2 regions of the Frankia sp. CgKIO3 genome follow, and region 2 is predicted to be linked to the other one. Evidence: predicted binding sites of a transcription regulator. Region 2 holds the regulator's gene; the other holds the start of a gene.
The links. The regulator LexA, encoded in region 2, represses DNA repair genes until DNA is damaged. The targets are predictions, from matches to a motif close to CGAACNNNNGTTCG.
Positions count from the first base shown of each region.

Region 1: the regulator LexA is predicted to act here: its motif matches at 7,727-7,740, upstream of recA (recombinase RecA).

Region 1 is NZ_CDWTMO010000017.1:27,313-38,131, reverse strand. Features, by position in the region: gene AC08OJ_RS03875 (amino acid ABC transporter ATP-binding protein) at 197-931, shown strand; gene AC08OJ_RS03870 (glutamate ABC transporter substrate-binding protein) at 1,122-2,081, shown strand; gene AC08OJ_RS03865 (amino acid ABC transporter permease) at 2,196-2,816, shown strand; gene AC08OJ_RS03860 (amino acid ABC transporter permease) at 2,813-3,694, shown strand; gene rny (ribonuclease Y) at 3,640-5,607, opposite strand; gene AC08OJ_RS03850 (hypothetical protein) at 5,952-6,083, opposite strand; partial or broken gene AC08OJ_RS03845 (recombination regulator RecX) at 6,256-6,561, opposite strand; gene recA (recombinase RecA) at 6,565-7,602, opposite strand; gene AC08OJ_RS03835 (DUF3046 domain-containing protein) at 7,769-7,963, opposite strand; partial or broken gene AC08OJ_RS03830 (ATP-dependent helicase) at 8,158-10,819, shown strand, end outside.
Region 2 is NZ_CDWTMO010000037.1:638-11,456, reverse strand. Features, by position in the region: gene AC08OJ_RS06705 (vitamin B12-dependent ribonucleotide reductase) at 1-413, opposite strand, end outside; gene nrdR (transcriptional regulator NrdR) at 738-1,283, opposite strand; gene AC08OJ_RS06695 (LysM peptidoglycan-binding domain-containing protein) at 1,621-2,007, opposite strand; gene lexA (transcriptional repressor LexA) at 2,312-3,082, shown strand; gene hflX (GTPase HflX) at 3,148-4,608, opposite strand; gene AC08OJ_RS06680 (helix-turn-helix domain-containing protein) at 5,035-5,703, shown strand; gene AC08OJ_RS06675 (VOC family protein) at 5,634-6,077, opposite strand; gene dapF (diaminopimelate epimerase) at 6,130-7,005, opposite strand; gene AC08OJ_RS06665 (EAL domain-containing protein) at 7,065-7,973, opposite strand; gene miaA (tRNA (adenosine(37)-N6)-dimethylallyltransferase MiaA) at 8,083-8,994, opposite strand; gene AC08OJ_RS06655 (class III extradiol dioxygenase subunit B-like domain-containing protein) at 8,991-9,791, opposite strand; gene miaB (tRNA (N6-isopentenyl adenosine(37)-C2)-methylthiotransferase MiaB) at 9,788-10,819, opposite strand, start outside.

The DNA.
Region 1 (10,819 bases), on a different contig from region 2:
GCAACACCCCGCTCGATATATTTGCATAGCTGCAGGGATACTATTCTCGAATGTTCCCGCCAGTGCGCCGAAATCCGCGCGAGACGACCGCCCCAGCTGTCGGCCCCACGACCGATCCGCGCGCCTGGCCGTTCCATCATGAGGCCGCCGGGACGCTCGGCCTAACACCACACCGTCATTGTGCCGGGAGGTCGACATGCCTTTGGTGACCCTGGAAGGCGTCGGGAAGTCGTTCGGCGACAACCGGGTCCTGGCCGACGTCGACCTGTCCGTCGAGGCGGGCGAGGTCGTCATCATCATCGGGCCCTCGGGGTCGGGGAAGTCGACCCTGTGCCGCTGCATCAACCGATTGGAAACGATCGACGAGGGCCGGATCCTCTTCGAGGGCCGTCCCCTGCCCACGGAGAGCCATGAGCTCGCCCGGATGCGGTCACGGGTCGGAATGGTATTCCAATCGTTCAACCTCTTCGCGCACAAGACGGTGCTCGAGAACGTCACCCTGGGACCGGTCAAGGTCCTGGGGCACAACCGCCTGCAGGCCCGCGCCCGGGCCCAGGAACTATTGGAACGCGTGGGGATCGCCGACAAGGCGGACCGGTTGCCCCGCCAGCTCTCCGGCGGCCAGCAGCAGCGCGCCGCCATCGCCAGGGCGCTGGCGATGGATCCCGTGCTCATGCTCTTCGACGAACCGACCTCGGCGCTCGACCCAGAGATGATCTCCGAGGTGCTGGACGTGATGAGGTCGCTGGCCACCAGCGGCATGACCATGATCGTCGTCACCCACGAAATGGGATTCGCGCGTTCCGCCGCGGACCGGGTGGCCTTCATGGCGGACGGCCGCATCCTCGAGATCGCCCCGCCGGAGAGTTTCTTCGCCGCGCCGCGGGCCGAACGCGCCCGGGACTTCCTGGCCCGGGTCCTGCAGCACTGACCTCCACCGACCCGGCCCAACCGGGCCCGACCCGGTCGCACCCGCCGCCCGCCGCGCCGCCGGCACCCGGAGGCACACCAGAGGCACGTACCACCGGAGGGACGCAGTTCCTCAGGGGGACATACACCACCCGATGCCAGATCACCTGCTCCGGACCCGCGGTCCGGAGCACTGCGCGAGAGGATCGGTCATGCGTACATCGTTCAGCCGGACGCGGCGCCCCGCCGCCGGGCATCTCAACGGGAGCTCAGGCGGGTTGTCACGCGGACGCAGCCGCCACAGGCGCGGCGGCGCGCTCCTCGCCGGCGTGACGCTGCTCGCCGCCCTCGGGCTGAGTGCCTGTGGGAGCGGCGGCGACGACGCCTCGGCACCCACCGCCTCGGTAACCTTCACCGCCGGCACCACCATGGCCCGGCTGCACGACGCTGGAAAGATCATCATCGGGACGAAGTTCGACCAGAACCTGTTCGGGCTGAAGAACCTCAGCGACCAGCCCGGGGGCTTCGACGTCGAGATCTCGAAGATCGTCACGGATGCCCTGGGCATCCCACGCGACAAGGTCTCCTACGTGGAGACCGTGTCGGCCAACCGTGAACCCTTCATCCAGCAGGGCCGGGTCGACCTCGTGGTGGCCACCTACACAATCAACGACAAACGGAAGAAGGTCGTCGACTTCGCGGGGCCGTACTACGTCTCCGGCCAGTCCATCATGGTCGCGAAGAACAACACCGACATCACCGGCAAGGACACCCTTGCCGGCAAGAAGGTGTGCTCGGTCAGCGGATCCACGCCGGCCGAGAACATCCGCCGGGTGGCGCCCACCGCCCAGCTCGTGCTGTTCGATGTGTACAGCAAGTGCGCCGACGCGTTGAAGAACGGTCAGGTCGACGCGGTCACCACGGACAAGGGCATCCTGCTGGGTCTCGTCGACAAGGACCCCGACGCCTTCAAGGTGGTGGGTGACACCTTCACGAAGGAGCCCTACGGCATCGGCCTCAAGAAGGGTGACGACGCGTTCCGGAACTTCATCAACGACACGCTCGAGGCCGCTTACAAAGACGGGCGCTGGGAGAAGGCGTACACCTCGACCCTCGGCAAGGTGGAGCCGACCGTGCCCACTCCCCCGGCTGCCGACCGGTACACGTCCTGATCCGCCAATCATCGCTCGGGGCACGACCGGTCGGCCTCACCCGGGCCGACCGGTCGTCCACCCGCCACCGCCTGAGGGAGGACAGCGATCGACGCCGTCATCGATAACCTCGATATCTTCGCCGAGGGCTTCCGCCGGACGGTCGGGCTAAGCCTGTTCGCGTCCGTGGCGGCCCTGATCCTCGGTACCGTCCTCGCAGCGATGCGGGTCTCCCCCGTGCCCCCGCTGCGCTGGACCGGCACCGCCTACGTGCAGACGGTCCGCAACACCCCGCTGACCGTCGTGTTCTTCTTCGTGGTGTTCGTCCTGCCGCAGCTGGACATCGTCTTCTCATATTTCACGTTCGCGGTGGTCGCGCTCTCGATTTATCACGCCGCGCTGGTCTGCGAGGCGGTGCGTTCCGGGATCAATGGGGTTGACCTCGGTCAGGCCGAAGCGGCTCGTGCGTTGGGCCTGACCTTCTCCCAGACGCTGCGAATGATCATCCTTCCGCAGGCATTCCGCAACGTGCTGCAACCGCTGGGCAGCGTGGTGAGCGCGCTGATCCGCAACACCTCGATCGCCGCGGCGTTCGGCGTCGAGGAGCTGACCGGCATGGTCCAACGGCTCACGACCGTCAATCCGGATGCGGTGATCGTCGTGCTGCTCGGCGGTGTGGTGGCATACCTGATCCTTACCGCGGTGCTGGCAGCCGGGCTGTCCCTGGCCGAACGACGGGTGGCGAGGGCGCGATGAGCACCGAGATCATCCTGGCCGATCCACCGGGTCCGCGTGGTCGACGTCGCATCCTGATCGCGAGTGTGGTGGCCGCCGCTGTCCTCGTCGGGCTGGTCACGCTGGCGGTGCTCCGCCTCGCCGACTCCGGCCAGCTCGACGGCAAGCGCTGGAGTGTCTTCGTCGATCAACCGGCGCTGCGCACCCTGCTGTGGAACGGGCTGCTCGACACGTTGCGCGCCGCGCTGACCGCGATGCTGTTCGCCTCGGCGGTGGGGACCCTGCTCGCCCTGGCCCGGCTGTCCCAGCGCCGGGCGGTGCGCATCCCGGCCACGCTGCTGGTGGAGCTGTTCCGCAGCCTGCCTGTCCTGATGCTCATCCTGTTCGCCTACCTCGGTCTGCCGGCGCTCGGCTGGCGGCTCTCGGCGTTCTGGGCCCTGGTCATCGGGCTGACCGCCTACAACGGGGCGGTGCTCAGCGAGATCTTCCGCGCCGGGATCCAGTCGGTCGACCGGGGGCAGACGGAGGCCGCGGCGGCGGTCGGGCTGCGGCCGGTCCAGATCTTCCGCCTCATCCAGTTTCCCCAGGCGGTCCGGCGGATGAGCCCGACGCTGGTGAGCCAGCTGGTGACGTTGCTCAAGGACACCTCACTGGGCTACGTCATCGCCTACAGCGAGCTGCTGCGATCGGGACGCAGTGCGGTCGAGTACCTGGGCAGCAGGTACGCCCTGCCCATCTACACCGTCATGGCGGTGATGTACATTGTCACCAACGGGCTGCTGTCGCTGTTGGCCCGATGGCTGGACCGCCGCCAGGACCGCCGCCTCGGCGGCCGCATCCCGGCTCAGCGGGCGGTGCCCACCGCACGGGTCTCGCGCACGACGGTCACCCGGATCTGACCCGGATAGGTGAGCTCCTCCTCGATCTGCCTGGCGACGTCCCGGGCGAGCAGATGGGCGGCGAGATCGTCGACCTCCTCGGGCACGACCATGACACGCACCTCCCGGCCGGCCTGCATGGCGAACACCTTGTCGACACCCGGACGGTCACCGGCGATCTGCTCGATGCGCTCGAGCCGTTTCACATACGACTCCAGGCTGTCGCGGCGAGCGCCAGGCCGGCCACCGGAGATCTGGTCAGCGGCCTGGGTCAGCACCGCGCAGATCGAGCGGGGTGCGACCTCGTTGTGATGAGCCTCGATCGCGTGCACGACCTCCTCGTCCTCACCGTAGCGACGGGCCACCTCCGCCCCGATCAACGCATGAGAGCCCTCGATCTCGTGGGTAAGAGCCTTGCCGAGGTCGTGCAGCAGAGCCGCTCGTTTCGCAAGTGGAAACGGCATGCGCAGCTCGGCGGCCATGATTCCGGCGAGGTGAGCGCTTTCGATCAGGTGCGCGAGCACGTTCTGGCCGTAGCTGGTTCGGTAACGCAACTGGCCCAGCAGATTGACCAGCTCAGGGTGCATCTCGGAAATGCCGGTCTCGAGCAGGGCGTCCTCGCCCGCCCGCACGCACCGCTCGGCCGCCTCGAGCTGGGCGCGGGCGTGCTCCTCCTCGATGCGGTGCGGATGGATCCGGCCGTCGGACACCAGAGCCGCCAGCGTGATGCGACCGACCTCGCGACGCACCGGATCGAAGCAGCTCAGCAGCACCGCCTCGGGCGTGTCGTCGATGAGCACGTTGACCCCGGTGACGGACTCGAAAGCCCGGATGTTGCGTCCCTCCCGCCCGATGATCCTGCCCTTCATCTCATCGCCGGGAAGATGCAGGACCGTCACGACGGACTCGGTGGTCTGGTCAGACGCGACCCGTTGGATGGCGGTGGTCACGATCCTGCGGGCGCGTTCCTCACTCTCCTCCTCAGCCCGGGCCTCGATCTCGCGGACCATCAGCGCCGCCTCCCGCCGGGCCTCCTGCTCGATGACGGCGATCAGCTCCCCCCTGGCCTGCCCGGCGGTGAGCCCGGCCACCTGCTCCAGCGCGGCATGACGGGCACGTTCGAGGTCGGCCACCTCGGCCGTCCGACGGGCCAGGTCGTTCTCCCGGTCGAGCAGGTCGCGGTCGCGGCCCGCCAGGTGACGACTATGATCGTCGATGCTGGCCATCCGGTCCTCGACGCGCTGTTCCCGAGTGGCTAGCGCAGCCTCCCGGCTCTGCAGTTCCGTCCGCCGGGCCTGCTGCTCACCGTCGAACGCCGCCCGCGCCGCGGCGATCTCGGTCCGGGCGGCCTCCTGCTCGGCGCGGACGGACTCTCTCGCCGCGGCCTGGAGCCGCGAGGTTTCGACTGCCGCCTCGGCGAGCATCCGCTCGCGCAGTAGGGCGACATCCTCCTCGCCGCGTTGCCGGATCTCGGCGGCATCCCGCTCAGCCCGCGCCAACCGTTCCGCCGCCTCCCGTTCGGCTCGGGCCACAATCTGCGCCGCCTCCTCCGCGCTACCACCATGAGCCGCGCGGAGGCCGCCGTCGGAGCGATCGGCGGTCACGGCCGAACCCCCGGTCCACGCGGCGGTGCCGTCTCGATCGGCGGGTGAGTCGGCGTCCGTCGTGGCCGGAGCGCCGGAACCCTCCCGGACCGTGGGCAGGACGCGGACCGTCGGCTCCTCGTCGAAGTCCGCCGGACTCGTCACGTCCGCCGGACCGGTCACGTCCGCCGGACCGGTCACGTCCCGGGCGGCCGGAGTTCGGGACACCACCGGAGCGGGGTCGGGTATCTTGTCAACCCCGGTCGCCCGGACCAACCGCGCCACGGCGAGGATCAGAACGCTCAGGACGGCAAGTACGAGTGACGACAGGACGACGAGGACGCCCTCCATCGCTGCTCCCTCCGCTTCCGTCGGACCCGCACAGGCGGGCTGGAGCGGTGAAGGACCCTCGTCTCGGCACGATCACAGCCGTAGAGGGGCAGCACGCGGATTGCGCCATTGCGATATGGAGCCCGGACGGCCTCCCGAACCGGCCAATCCAACGTCGACCGGCCGGCGAGCATACCGTCTTCGGGCACCCACTCGCAGCGGCTGCCTCCGTGTGAAGTTGGACGAGCTATCAAGACCGCGTCGCCGCGGGAGTCCTGTCACCTTTCAAGAAAGACTAGGTCTCGCACAATCCCTGGTCAAGAAATAAGGGCGCATTGACGGCCCAGGCTCAATCTCCCCACCACTCACACCGAGCCGTCGTCTTCGTCGCCATCGACCACCCAAGCCATCCGACCTCCGCCGTCGAGCCCCTGAGCGACTTGCTCGCTCACGACCCGGACCGCCAGTTCGACCGGATAGCCCTTTCGGGTCAGCATGGCGAGGAGCCTTCGGGTACGGACCCTGCTCGGGCAGGCGGTCCATCGACCGCAGCCGACGAAGGACGAGCTCGCGGGCGCCCTCCTCCTCGTCGTCCGCCCCGACCACCGCCACGGCGGCCTCGACGGTGTCCGGATCCACTCCCCGCTTACGCAGCTCTGTGGCCAAGGCCTGCCTACCCAGCCCACGACGGGCCCGAGCGGAGGAGACGAAGGCGGCGGCGAAGGCCTCATCATCGATCAGACCGACGGCGGCCAACCGGTCGAGGACCACACCGGCGATCTCATCGGTGACCCCTCGTCGCCGCATGGTCGCCGCAAGCTCTGCTCGGCTCCTCGCTCTGGTCGCCAACTGATGCAGACAGATCTCCCGCGCGACCGAGATCGGATCCTTCAGCCGCGGCTCTTCGTCCGCCGCGACGGCCGTCCGGGCGAACGACGGACCGGCCGCGACATTCCCCGGATCTGCTCCTGCCATCGGCTACAGATCGACCGGGACGGGCGCCACGGCATCGGATTCGAGACTGGGCAGGATGCCGAGCTTCTCCTTGATCTTCTTTTCGATCTCGTTGGCCAGATCGGGGTTGTCCCGCAGAAACGACCGGGCGTTCTCCTTGCCCTGGCCGAGCTGATCGCCGTCGTAGGTGTACCAGGCACCGGACTTACGAATAATACCGTGCTCGACCCCCATGTCGATCAGGGAACCCTCCCGGCTGATACCGCCTCCGTAGACGATGTCGAATTCGGCGGTCCGGAACGGCGGCGCCACCTTGTTCTTCACCACCTTGACGCGGGTCCGGTTACCCACGGCCTCCGTGCCGTCCTTGAGGGTTTCGATACGACGGACATCGAGGCGCACCGACGCATAGAACTTCAGCGCCTTACCACCGGTCGTGGTCTCCGGGGAGCCGAACATCACCCCGATCTTCTCGCGCAACTGGTTGATGAAGATCGCGGTCGTGCCGGAGTTCGCCAGCGCCGCGGTCATCTTGCGCAGGGCCTGGGACATCAGGCGGGCCTGGAGGCCGACGTGGCTGTCCCCCATCTCACCCTCGATCTCGGCCCTCGGGACCAGCGCGGCCACCGAGTCGATAACGATGATGTCCAGCGCGCCGGACCGGACGAGCATGTCCGCGATCTCCAACGCCTGCTCGCCGGTATCCGGCTGGGAGACCAGCAGACCGTCGGTGTCGACGCCGAGCTTTCCCGCGTACTCGGGGTCGAGCGCGTGCTCGGCGTCGATGAACGCCGCGATACCACCGGCCGCCTGCGCGTTCGCCACCGCGTGCAGGGCGACGGTCGTCTTCCCGGACGACTCCGGGCCGTAGATCTCAATGATGCGCCCCCGCGGCAGCCCGCCAATGCCGAGCGCGACATCCAGAGCAATCGAACCGGTGGGGATGGCCTGGATCGGCGGCCTGGTGTCGTCCCCCAACCGCATGACCGATCCCTTGCCGAACTGCTTGTCGATCTGCGCCAAGGCGTTATCCAACGCCTTCTCACGGTCGAGTCCTGCCATTGGAGTTACTCCATGCTGAGGTCGTCGAGTCTTGGCCACGAGAATGACGTTAGGCCGTGGGTCCGACAGTTTCGAGGGTCGAGGATGATCTGTGGACAAGTAGCCGCACAGGGACGACTCTAGACGAACATGCGTTCGATGACCCGACGACACACCGGACGGTGGCTCAGCGCTCCCGCGCCGGCACATCGAACTCCTCGCACACGGTTCGCCAGACGGCCTTGGCGTCGTCACCACGGGCCAGGGCCACCTCGACCGTCGCGCCACCGAGACCGGACAACACATGATCACGCGCAAACGACTCTGCGTACGCGGAACCGAACCATGTGTTCATCTTCGCCCAGAACTCGGTCAACCGCACTTCGCCAGTGTGCACCGTCCGGACGGGACGGGACCACCCAAGGGGGTCCTGGTCGGGGATCCCCGCCGGGGGTCCCCGGTTGGGGTTCCCACCGGCGGAACCACGGTCGGGGGGGGAACCACGGTCGCGGGAACCACGACCGGGTCGAGGCCGGGCCCCACGGCGGGCCCGGCCTGAACCACACCGGCGGAAAGTTGTCGGTCCCTCGACGCAGACTGGTCAACGTGCCCAGCTTCGCTTCCCCCGATCCGCCGGATCCGCTCACGGCGTTCTCCGCCCCGACCCGGAGCTGGTTCGGCGCGGCCTTCACCGCCGCGACCCCCGCCCAGCGGGGCGCGTGGGAGGCGATTCGCACCGGCGGCAACGCGCTGGTCGTCGCACCCACGGGTTCGGGGAAAACGCTGGCCGCCTTCCTGTGGTCGCTGGACACGCTGGCCCGCTCGGCGCCGCCGGCCGAGCCCACCCGGCGCTGCCGGGTGCTCTACGTCAGCCCGCTCAAGGCGCTGGCCATCGACGTCGAACGGAACCTGCGGGCGCCGCTCGCGGGGATACGCTCCGCCGCGCAACGGCTCGGTCTACCCCAGCCGGACGTGACCGTGGGTCTGCGGTCGGGCGACACCCCCGCCGCCGAACGGCGCGGTTTCGGCGCCCGGCCCCCCGACGTCCTGATCACCACCCCGGAGTCGCTCTTCCTCATCCTCACCAGTGCCGCGCGGGAGTCGCTGCGCGGCGTCCGGACGGTGATCGTCGACGAGGTCCACGCGGTGGCGGGCACCAAGCGTGGCGCCCACCTCGCGCTGAGCCTGGAGCGTCTGGACGCCCTGTTGGACACCCCGGCCCAGCGGATCGGCCTGTCCGCCACGGTGCGGCCGGTCGAGGAGGTCGCCCGCTTTCTGGGCGGAACGGCCCCGGTGGCGGTGGTCCGCCCGCCCGCGGCCAAGACCCTCCAGATCGACGTCGTGGTGCCGGTCGAGGACATGACCCGGCTCGGCGGACAGCTCCTCGACGGGTCCCCGGACGGCTCGGCGGCCTCCGCACCGCACCGAGCGTCGATCTGGCCGGCGGTCGAGCAGCATGTCCTCGACCTCGTGCTGGCCCATTCCGCCAGCATCGTCTTCGCCAACTCGCGCCGGCTCGCGGAGCGGCTCTGCGCCCGGCTGAACGAGCTGTACGCCGAACGGCTCGCCGCGGCCACCGCCGCGGGCGAATCCGTGGCCGGGGACGGGCCGGGGGAAGCCAGCCGGACGTCACCCGCGGCGTTGATGGGCGCCTCGGGTCAGGGCGGCGGCACGGCGTGGCCGGAGATCGCGCGGGCCCACCACGGCAGCGTGAGCCGGGAGCAACGGGCCGGAATCGAGGAAGATCTCAAGGCTGGCCGGCTGCCCGCGGTCGTCGCGACCTCCAGCCTGGAACTCGGCATCGACATGGGAGCCGTCGACCTGGTCGTGCAGATCGGGTCCCCGCCGAGCGTCGCCGCCGGGATGCAGCGCACCGGCCGCGCGGGCCACCAGGTCGGCGCCACCAGTCGCGGCGTCATCATCCCGAAGCATCGCAGCGACCTGCTCGAATGCGCCGTGGTCGCCGAGCGGATGCGCTCGGGGGCGATCGAGCGGCTGCGGTACCCGCGCAACCCCTTCGACGTGCTGGCCCAGCAGATCGTGGCAATGACGGCGATGGAGGACTGGCACGTCGACGAGCTCGGCGCGCTGGTCCGACGCACCGCGACGTTCGCGACGCTGCCGGCCTCCGCCTTCGAGGCGGTCCTGGACATGCTCGCCGGCCGCTACCCCTCCGACGCGTTCGCCGAACTGCGCCCCCGCATCACCTGGGACCGCGTCACCGGGATCCTCACCGCCCGCCCGGGCGCCCAGCGGCTCGCCGTGACCAGCAGAGGCACCATTCCCGACCGGGGCATGTTCGGCGTCTTCCTCGTCGGGGAGCGCTCCAGCCGGGTCGGGGAACTCGACGAGGAGATGGTCTACGAGTCGCGGGTCGGCGACGTGGTGCTCCTCGGCTCATCCAGCTGGAGCATCGAGGAGATCACCGCCGACCGGGTCCTGGTGACGCCGGCTCCGGGACGGCCCGGTCGGCTCCCCTTCTGGCATGGCGACGCCCCAGGCCGACCCGCCGAACTCGGCCGCGCGCTCGGCGCGTTCCTGCGCGAGATCACCAGGTTGCCGGCGCAGGCGGCGGCCGACCGTGTCCGGGCCGCCGGCCTCGACGATCGGGCCACCGCCAACCTGCTGCGCTACCTCGACGAGCAGAAGGCGGCCGTCGGCCGTCTCAGTGACGATCGGACGATCGTCGTGGAGCGTTTCCGGGATGAGATCGGCGACTGGCGCCTGGCGGTGCACTCCCCGTTCGGTGCTCCGGTGAACGCACCCGGGGCGCTCGCCCGGGGCGCTCGCCCTGGGCGCCCGGCTGCGCGAGCGGTACGGGGTCGACGTCCAGATCATGCACACCGACGACGGCATCGTCGCCCGGATCCCGGATGCCGCCGAGCCGCCCGGCGCCGATCTCGCGCTGTTCGAGCCGGACGAGATCGACGCGATCGTGCGGGCGGAGATCGGGAGCAGCGCCCTGTTCGCCAGCCGGTTCCGCGAGTGTGCCGGGCGGGCCCTGCTGCTGCCCCGCCGGACCCCGGGGCGACGGACCCCGCTGTGGCAGCAGCGCCAGCGCAGCGCACAGCTGCTGTCCGTCGCCGCGACGTTCGCCAGCTTCCCCGTCGTGCTGGAGACCATGCGGGAGTGCCTGCAGGACGTGTTCGACGTTCCGGCGCTCGCGGAGCTGATGCGCGAGGTGTCGGCCCGCACGCTGCGGGTGGTGGAGGTGGAGACGCCGTCCCCGTCTCCGTGC
Region 2 (10,819 bases):
TTGAAGCTGAAGACCTGGTGGAGCAGCATCCAGGCCAGTTCGTACTCGAAGATCTCGGCGTCGGTGCCCGAGGCGAAGTAGCCGTGCTCGCGGCCAGCCGCGCCGTAGGCGTGCACGACCCGGTCGATCAACTGCCGCAGCGACCACTCCCGGCCCGGCGTGCCGGGCGCCCCGCGGAAGTACTTGCTGGTAACAATGTTGGAGGCGTTCACCGACCAGAACTGCGGGAACTCCACTCCCCGCTGCTCGAAGTTGACCGAGCCGTCCCGCCAGTTGGTCATGACGACGTCCCGGGACTCCCAGGTGACCTCGTCGTACGGGTGGACGCCGGCGGTGGTGCGTGACCGCTGGATCTTCAACCCACTCGCTTTCGCCGCTGACCTGCTCGGCTTCGTGCCGCGGCTGTCGGTCATGACGCTCCTTGTCTTCACTCGTCAGCTTCAACCTTCAACAATGTGTTGTGGGCATCCCCGCCCCGGGCCGCCGCCAGCGGACGTCGGGACGGTGCGGGGCCGGGCCTCGGCGCACGGCGGTGCCCGCGGGGACGAGCACGCGCACGGCGCACACGCATGACGAACGGCACCAGCCAGGTCGAGCCGGGCCGCAGGTGTGCCGTCCAGGAGGTCCGCGGTCCTCGCACGGCCGCGACGCGGGATGTCACCCGTCGCCCCGGCGGGACCGGGCCGGCACGGCGAACCAGGGCGATGTAGGACACTTCCGGCCGAGTGGTCCCGGCCCTACCTGCTATGCACCTGCTGGGTGCCGGTCACCGTCGATGCCTCGCCGGCGCCGCGCGGGACCGGTCGAGCTGGTCCATCCCGCGTGGTGGGAGGTCCGGCGGCCTCGGAGCGCAACGCGACGATCGCGGATTCGAAGTCGGTCAACGACTCGAAGGCCAGATACACCGAGGCGAAGCGGAGATAAGCCACCTCGTCGAGCTCACGGAGCGGATCGAGGATCGCCCGGCCGATCGCCTCCGCGGGCACCTCCGCCGACCCCGACGAGCGGACGGCATCCTCTACCCGCTGCGCCAGAAGCGCGAGATCATCATCCCGCACCGGCCGGCCCTGGCAGGCCTTGCGGACACCGGCGATGACCTTGACCCGGCTGAACGGCTCGGCCGCCCCGCTGCGCTTGCGAACCTGAAGGGATGCCTCCTCCATCGTAGTGAACCGGCGACCGCAGGACAGGCAGGACCGCCTGCGGCGGATCGCCGAACCCTCCTCGGCCTCCCGACTGTCGACGACGCGACTGTCCGGATGCCGGCAGAACGGGCACCGCACGCGCTACGCCTCCTTCGCCCGCGCCGGAGCCGACCGCCCCGGACCGGGGACGACGGGACACCGTTGAGGACCCGGCATCCACGCCGGACGGACCACCTTGTGGATGGACCGCCAGCTCCCCGTGGAAGACCTGTGGAACAACCTGTGGATGACTTACACCCCGGTAAGCACCAGATGTTGTGTCCACGGTAGCGCACGGCCCCAGAGATGGGGGCAGCACCCCCGTATGGTCCGTGTGGTCCGCACCGCAACGGCACCGCACGTGGACGAAAGACGACGGCGCGCGAGCCCCCGCGCCGAGACACTCGTGGACCCGGGAAGCCGGGGAAGTCGGGCGTCAGGGAAGGAGTAACGACTGGCCCGGGGTGATCAGCGGCGACCGCAGGTGGTTCAGCCGCATCAGCCGGTCCACCACGACCCGGGTGTCGGCGCTCTCGTCGAGCGCCACCGCCACCGCCCACAACGTCTCCCCCGGCACGACCAGATGGCGCCGCGGCGCCTCCGCGGCATCCGGCCCGGCGATCGACACCCCAGGCATGATCATGATTGCTACCGCCACGACGACCGCCACGACAATCGATACCACCACCACCCGACCCCGCCGGGTCAGCCGGAGCGGCGGGGGTGCGGGCGGGCGACCCGGCGGGTATCCCGCCGGCCGGCGACCCGCCCGGTCCCTGGCCGTCGACAGGTCGACGACCCGCGCCCTGTGTGCGGATCCCATGGCATCCTCCCGTTCCGACGACACCGAACGCCGAAGATCGAACCTTCGTTCGATCGAACGCGTGGTCGATTGTCGCATCGGGAACCGGAAACCGCCAGGAACACGCTCGAACAGACGTTTGAGATTCTGCGACCCGCCGGTTACCGTCGAGTCGATCGGGTGTGAACCGGGCGGTTTCCCTCGGTCACGGACGGCGGCGAGTCGGTGGGTGACGGCTTCCGGAGCGGGACGGTCCGCCGTGCGGCCACCGGCCGGCCGGTGGCCGCACGGCGGAAGAAAAACGCGACGAGGAGAGCGGTAAGCGATGACTAGCCAAGGCAGGGGTACGCGCCGGGGCGGAACCCGCGGCAACGTGCGAGCCTTTCCCGAAGGCCCCGCGGACGCGGGCCTGACCCCCCGGCAGCGCAAGGTGCTAGAGGTCATCCGGGCCGCGGTGGAGCGGCGCGGATATCCGCCCAGCGTGCGGGAGATCGGTGAGGCGGTCGGCCTCACCAGCACCAGTAGTGTGGCTCACCAGCTCAAGGTGCTCGAGGAGAAGGGCTACCTGCGGCGGGACCCGAACCGCCCGAGAGCGATGGAGGTGCTGACCGTCGAGCACCCCCGGCGGCGCGCGGATGCGGACGCGGGTGCGACGACGGTGGCGGGCACGATTCCCATCGTCGGTGAGGCGGCGCCGGGCACCACCGAAGGAAGCAAGTCGGACGCCGCCTACGTGCCGGTGCTGGGCCGAATCGCCGCCGGTGGCCCGATCCTGGCCGAGCAGGCGGTCGAGGACGTCTTCCCGCTACCCAGGGAGATCGTCGGCGAGGGCACTCTGTTCCTGCTCCGAGTCGTCGGCGACTCGATGATCAATGCGGCGATCTGCGACGGTGACTGGGTGGTCGTCCGCCAGCAGCCGGTCGCGGACAACGGGGAGATCGTCGCCGCAATGATCGACGGGGAGGCGACGGTCAAGCGCCTGCGGGTTCGGGACGGCAAGATCTGGCTACATCCGGAGAACCCGGCCTTCGCCGACATCGCCGGTGAGGATGCGACCATCCTCGGCCGGATCGTGGCTGTGCTCCGCAGGGTTTGACGTGGATCGGCCGGCCGCCCATCGGGTGGCCGGCCGGGTTGCCTCACGTTTGATCGCTCCTGGGCTCAGGCCCGGTAGGCGTGCAGCTCCGCCGCGAGTCCCGGGGAGACCCGGGCGGACAGCCGGGTACCGGTCTCGGTGTGCTCCAGCGTGAGCACCTCGCCGTTCGCGTGCACCCGGGAGACCAGGTCGCCCCGGCTGTAGGGCACGAGCACGCGCATCTCCACGTCGGGATGCGGCACCCGGGCACAGAGCGCGTCGACCAGCGCGGCCAGCCCCTCGCCCGTGCGTGCCGAGACGAACACGGCGTCTGGGGCGAGCTGGCGCAGCCCCGCGACGACCGTCGGCTCCACGGCGTCCACCTTGTTGACGACGATCAGCTCGGGAACACCGCCCGCGTCGATGTCGTTGAGAACCTCGCGCACGGCGGAGATCTGCGCGGCCGGATCCGGCGATGATCCGTCCACAACGTGCAGGATGAGATCGGCATCGGCGACCTCTTCCAGCGTCGAGCGGAACGCCTCGACAATCTGATGCGGCAGATGCCGGACGAATCCGACGGTGTCGGTCAGGGTGAAGGCCCGGCCGTCCGGCAGGGTCGCCCGCCGCACGGTCGGATCGAGGGTGGCGAACAGCGCGTCCTCGACTAGGACACCCGCGCCGGTCAGCCGGTTGAGCAGCGACGACTTACCGGCGTTGGTGTAACCGGCGATCGCCACGCTGGGGACCTCGCCCCGCCGCCGGGCGGAACGCTTGGTCTCCCGCACGGTCGTCATCGCGGCGAGCTCGCGGCGCAACCGCGCCATCCTGGCCCGCAGCCGCCGACGGTCGGTCTCGATCTTCGTCTCACCGGGACCACGGGTACCGATGGGCGCCCGGCCGCCGCCGCTGGCCGCAGCCCGCGACATCGACTCACCCCACCCACGCAGCCGGGGCAGCATGTACTGCAACTGCGCGAGCTCGACCTGGGCCTTGCCCTCTCGAGAGGTCGCGTGCTGGGCGAAGATGTCCAGGATGAGGGCCGTCCGGTCGATGACCTTTACCTTGACGACCTCCTCCAGCTGCCGCAGCTGACCCGGGGTGAGTTCGCCATCGCAGACCACCGTGTCCGCGCCGGTCGCCGCGACGACCTCGGCGAGCTCGCGCGCCTTGCCCGAACCGACGTAGGTCGCGGCATCCGGCCGATCGCGGCGCTGCACGAGCGCGTCGAGCACCACCGAACCGGCGGTCGTGGCGAGCGCCGCGAGCTCCGCCATGGAGCTCTCGGCCGACCGCAGGGAACCCGACGTCCATACGCCGATGAGGACGACACGCTCCAGCCGCAGCTGCCGGTACTCGACCTCGGTGACGTCGTCGAGCTCGGTGGCGAGACCGGGAACCCGCCGCAACGCGGCGCGATCCTCCAGGTCGAAACCGTCCCCAGAATCGTCGAAGAAGTTCGGCAGGTAAGACGGATCGGCGCCAGTCAGCTTGATGAGGGATCTGTCGAGAGTGGACGCATCGAAGGCGTCAGCAGGAAGTGTCATACCATCCGTTCTCAACGCGGCCCGTTACCGCACCATTCCGCGATCATTCCGTGCCGCTTGCTCCGGCCGGGCCCCACGACCCGGTGGCCCGAGGAGGATCCGCCGGTCCGGAAGACCCTGCCACGCTCGTGGCGCGTCCCCCCTCGTTTCCCGGCGAATCCCGTCGCCAACCAGGGTCCCACGCCACCACGTCGATCGCGAACCGTTTTGCCGCTCCGCCGGCGTAGCGTCTGCGCCGTGTACCACGAGTACCACGAGAGACGGGCCCGCCGCCTCGCCGCGACGATCTGGGACAGCTCGGGCCGCCCGACTCCCCCGGACACCACACGGACGACGGCGGACCGGCGTCCGGACAGCACCGGGCCCTCGGAGGGCACCGGGCACACAGACTTGGTGTGCAGCCGGCGGGTGTTGCCGGACGGATGCATGGACATCATCTGGAGTTCCGACGCCAATCTGATCGTCGCGGGGCCGGACACGGCGGCGAAGCTGGTGCGCTGGGCACCAGGCGTGCGGCACGTCGGGCTCCGCTTCGACTCGGGCTCTGGACCATCCCACCTCGGAGTGGCCGCGGACGAACTGCGCGACCAACGCATCCCGCTCGCCGACCTGTGGGGCGACGGACCGGCGCAGCGACTCGCCGAGCGGCTCGCCATAGCCGCTGATCCCCTGGTCGCATTCGAGTCGTCGATCGCCGCCCGGCCCGTTCACCCGGCGCTCGTGGACCGGTTGGTTCCCGCCGTTCTGGCGGGTGCCCGCGCCCGGGCGCCCGTGGACGACCTCGCGCGCATAGTCGGGCTGAGCGAACGCCAGCTGCTGCGTCGCTGCCGGCGCGTCTTCGGATATGGCCCGAAGACGCTCGCCAGGATCCTCCGGATACAGGACGCCCTGCACGCGGCGCGGGCCGGCATCCCGTTCGCGGTCGTGGCGGCCGAGGCCGGCTACGCCGACCAGGCGCACCTCGCCCGGGAGGTACGCGCGCTCGCCGGAGTTCCGCCGACCCGTCTCATCCGAACTGCCAACGTTCAGGACGAACTGGACGTCTCGGTAGCGGATATCGCGGATATCGCGGCCACTACGGGCAGTGGGGCGTAGAGGTCGACGTGGTTGCCGTCTGGATCGAGCACGACCGCGTACCGCTGGCCCCAGAAGGCGTCCCAGGGCGGAAGGTGGCCGGCGTGACCGGCGCCGACGAGGTCGGCGTAGACCTCGTCGACCTCGTCCGGCGTGTCGCAGGCGAAGGCCAGCCCGACCCGCGGCGAGCCGGTACCCGCCGACCAGTGCGGATCAAAGGATCGGATGGTCGCCTCGCTGTCGAACGCGAGGCGTAGACCGCCGGGCAGCTGCACCTCGACGTGCGGCTGGGCGTCGGCCCCGGCGGGCAGGTCGAGGCCGAGCCGGCGGTAGAACGCCAGGGACCGGGCCATATCAGCGACGATCACACCGGTCAGGGTGAACGATGGTGGCATGAGGGCACCGTAGGGCCGGCAGACGGGCCGGGTCTTGTAGGAAACGGACACCTCACCCGACCGGGTCGTGGACCTCCGCACGGCGCAGCACGCCGTCGAAGACCAGCTCGGCGGGCCCTCGCAACAGCACGGTCTCCGGCTGCCAGATCACGACCAGGCCGCCGCCGGGCACATCCACCTCGACCTCGACCGGCGCACCCCCCGGCCAAGCACCTCGCCGGGCCGCCCAGGCCACCGCGACCGCGCAGGCACCGGTGCCGCAGGACGCGGTCTCCCCGACCCCACGTTCGAACACCCGCATCGCCACCCCACCCGGCCGGGCGACGACGATCTCCACGTTCACCCCGTCCGGGAAGTCGACCGGGGAGAACGACGGTGGTCGGGTCAGGTCGAGCCGACGCAGCCCGGCGACGTCCAGGTCGTCGGCGAAGCAGACCGCGTGCGGATTACCCATCGAGACCGCGGTCGCGGTGAAGGCACGATCGGCGACGGTGACCGGGGCCCCGGGTCCGTCGATGATCCGCGGCGGTCCCATGTCGACCGTGACGTCACCGTCCACCGCGACCTCGACGAGCCGCAGCCCGGCGCGGGTCGCGACGTGGAACCGTCCCGGCTGGGCGTATCCGGCGTCGACGAGGTAGCGGGCGAACACCCGGGCGCCGTTGCCGCACATCTCGGCAATCGAACCGTCAGCATTGCGGTAGTCCATGAACCAGCGCGCCCGGCCGGCCAGACCGGCCGCCTCGGGAACCGCGGCGCAGAGCACCACCCGCAGCACCCCGTCGCCCCCGATGCCGGTCCGCCGGTCGCACAGCGCGCGCACCAGGCCCGCGGTGAGGTCGAGGTCCCCGTCGGGATCCGGCAGGAGGACGAAGTCGTTGCCCGTCCCGTGGCCCTTGACGAATCGCAACCCCAGTTCGTCCCGCACGTCGCCGATCGTACGGGGGACGCCGCTCGGCACCTGACGACCGGGCTCCCGCGGCGGCGTCAGCCGGCGGCGGCCCGCGCCCACTCCCGCATCCGGTCGTCGGAATGCGACGGCTTGTACCAGCGGTCGGGCCGGCCGCGCCCGAGGGCGATCATCCGAGCGTCCTCCACCGGCACCGGCGGACAGAACACCGGTCCGATGGCGCGATCGCAGCCAAGATCTACCACCCGGGACGCCAGGCGCGCGGTGTCGACATCGTCGGCGACGACGGGCAGGCCGCGCTGGTGGGCGAGCCGGACGATGGCCGCGAGCACGGCCTCACCCTCGAGGTCCTTCATGGTCGCCCGCAGGAACAGGCCGTCAATCTTGACGAGGTTCAGCGGCAACTGGTCGAGCACGGCCAGCGAGCCCAGCCACGTGCCGAAGGACCCGACCGCGATCGCCACCCCGAGGGCACGCAGCCGGGTCAGCAACCGGGGCACCATCGGCGCGGCGAGCCCGAGGGTCTGCTCGCTGAACTCGAGGCCGATCGCCCCGGCCGGCAGCACCCGGCCCGAGACGAGCCGGTCGACCTCGGCCGCGAAGGCGAGGCTGGCAAGCTGGCGGCCATCGATGTTCACCCACAACCGGGGCGGGCGGATCGGCGTCCCGACCGCCATCCGATGCCAGGTGCGCGCCTCGGTCACGGCCATCCGCAGCACCCACTGGTCCACCTGATGGACGAGGCCCGCGGCCACGGCGATCGGCATGAAATCCGCCGGGCCCAGCACCCCGCGTTCCGGGTGCAGCCACCGCGGATGGGCTTCCATCCCCGGCACCGACCCGTTGCGCAGGTCGACCTCCGGTTGGAAGTGCAGCCGCAGCGAACCATCATCGAAGGCGGCGTAGAGCGCGGGGACGAGAGTCAGGTCGGGTGGGGTACCAGCATCATCGGGTGGGGTACCAGCATCAGCGGTGGGCGCGGTCACATCGATCTCTCCAGACGCCGTGCGGGACCGGCCGCCGCGCACCGGCCACCGGCGACGCCGCGCATTGGCGGCGGCCCGATCGACCCCGACCCGGTCGGCCGATCACCCGTCAGAGCGAACCCACCAGCCGTCGCACCTGGGTGACATCTGGTTGGTCCAACCAGGCTATCCGGTTATCCCGCCGGAACCAGGACCTTTGTCGACGGGCAAAGCGCCGCGTCGCCGTAATTGTGGCGAGCTTGGCCTGTTCAGCGGAGTCCATTGCGCCGTCGAACCAGGCCAGAACCTGGGCATAGCCCAGTGCGCGAGAAGCGGTTCGGCCTTCCCGCAGGCCGCATTCCACCAACCTTCGCACTTCGTCAGGAAAACCAGCACCCCACATTTTCTCCACCCGGTCCGTGATCCGTTGGTCGAGATCGGGGCGATCCACGCCGATCTGCACGACCTCATAGACCGAGCGGTGCTCCGGCAGGGTGGCCGTGAAGGTTCCGGTGAGCTCGACGACCTCCAGGGCACGCACAATCCGCCGGCCGTTGCTGGGCAGGATCGCCGCGGCGGCCTGCGGTGCCAGCGCGGCCAGCCGGTCGTGCAGCGCCGGGGCGCCGACGCGGGCCAGTTCCTCCTCCCACCGCGCCCGGACGCCCGGATCGGTCCCCGGGAAGGTCAGATTGTCGAGAACCGCGCGGACGTAGAGCCCGGAACCGCCGACCAGCACCGGAATGCGCCCGGCGGCGAGCAGATCGTCGATTACCCGGCGGGCGTCCACCTGGAAGCTCGCGACGTCCGCGGGATGCGTCACGTCCCACAGGTCGAGCAGATGGTGGGGCACCCCGCGACGCTCCGCCTCGGGAACCTTGGCGGTACCGATGTCCATCCCGCGGTAGAGCTGCATCGAGTCCGCGTTCACCACCTCGCCGCCGAGGGCGAGCGCGATCTCGATGCCGAGGTCGCTCTTCCCGCCAGCGGTCGGCCCCACGACCGCCACCACCGGCCCCCGGCGCGGTTCCTCCTGCCTGTTCATCCTCGCTCGGCAACATCCCGTGTCCAGAGGGCAACCAGATAGCCGACACCGTACGGCGCGTCGTCATACCGGAGGTCACTGTTCCATGCCCCCGGGCCCAGGGACCCCGGGCCCGGGCCGTCCCGGGTCGCGGCGAGCAGGGCGCCGGCCAGGACCTGCCAGGACGCCCGGCCCACGGCGAGCAGCTCCCGGGCCAACCCCGGGTCCAGGGCGAGCAGGCCGGCTGGATCCCCCGCGGCCAGCGCCGCGGCGGCGGTCGCGTCGAACGCCGCGGCCCGTGGATCCAACCCGCCGGGAGCCTTCAGCGTGCGACAGGCCGAGCCGTCGCCCATCACGAGCAGTGCGAGGCGTTCCTGCGGAGCGGAGCCCGCGACCAGCCGCGATCCGAGTGCGACGGCCCCGTCCGGAGAGATCTCCGCGGGCACCCCGACGGCGGTGCGGGCGCCGGGCCAACCGACGGCGCCCAGCAGCCAGGCGCCGATCGTGATCGACAACGGTAGAGGGGACGACGGTAGGACGGGCGACGACGGGACAGACGGTGACTCGGGGGCCAGCGCGGTCGGGCCGAGGTCCACCCGGAGATCCACGCCGAAGCCGGCCAGCGACCCGAACGCGGCGGGGCCGTAGGACACCTCGGTCGCCGCGTCACCCACCACCACGATCGTGTCCGGCTTGGTGGCACACAGCAGGCGCACCGCGTCCACCGCGACGACCCGTGCCTCGATCGGCTCACCACAGCCGACCTCGGGAACCAGCAACGGAGGATGAGGACAGACCGCGGCGGCGACGAGGGTCATCGACGTACCGGAGTACAGCAGGCGTCCGCGCCGGCCGACGCCGTGCCAGCAGACGCCGTGCCAGCAGACGCCGCGCCAGCAGACGCCAGGCCGACGGGACCGGGCGAGGACGGCCGCAGGGACGGGATGCCCAGGGTGACGATCGGCCGTCCGCCTGCCGGCTGCTGCGCGACGGCCGCACCGCCACCGTCACGCCCGAGCGCCCACGCGTCCCCCGCACGGGTCGCCCGGTGGGACCGCAGGGGGCCGTCGGCGGTGAGGTGGTGGGGTGCCGCCCGCGTCACCACCGTCTCGACGACGTCGCCCGGGCGCACCGTAGGCGCGACCGCGGCGCCGCCCGCCCTCGAGCCCGAGCCGGTGGGCGAGCTCGCGGCCTCGTCCGCGCGGAAGTGCACGAGCCGTCCGTCCCGGGCCCGGCCGGACATCCGGCCGGTGGCGCCGTCCTTGCGCCCCTCTCCCTCCGAGACCAGCACCTCGACCCGCCGGCCGACCAGGGCCCGGTTCTCCGCCCAGGAGATCTCGTCCTGCAGGGCCACCAGCCGGGTATACCGGTCGGCTACAGTCGCCCGGTCCACCTGGGCGTCCATGGTCGCTGCCGGGGTGCCCGGGCGAGGCGAGTACTGGAAGGTGAAGGCGCCGGAGAACCGGGCCGCCCGCACCACGTCGAGGGTGTCGGCGAAGTCCGCCTCGGTCTCGCCGGGGAAGCCCACGATGATGTCGGTGGTGATGGCCGCGTCGGGCATGACCGCCCGCACCCGCTCGACAATGCCGAGGAACCGGTCCCGACGGTACGAGCGGCGCATGCGGCGCAGCACGGTGTCCGACCCGGACTGCAACGGCATGTGCAGCTGGTGGCACACGTTCAAGGTGGTCGCCATGGCCTCGATGACGTCATCGGTGAAGTCGCGCGGATGCGGTGAGGTGAAGCGGACACGTTCGAGACCGTCGACGCGACCGCAGGCGGCCAGCAGCTTCGCGAAGGCACCGGGATCTCCCAGGGAGCGCCCGTAGGAGTTGACGTTCTGCCC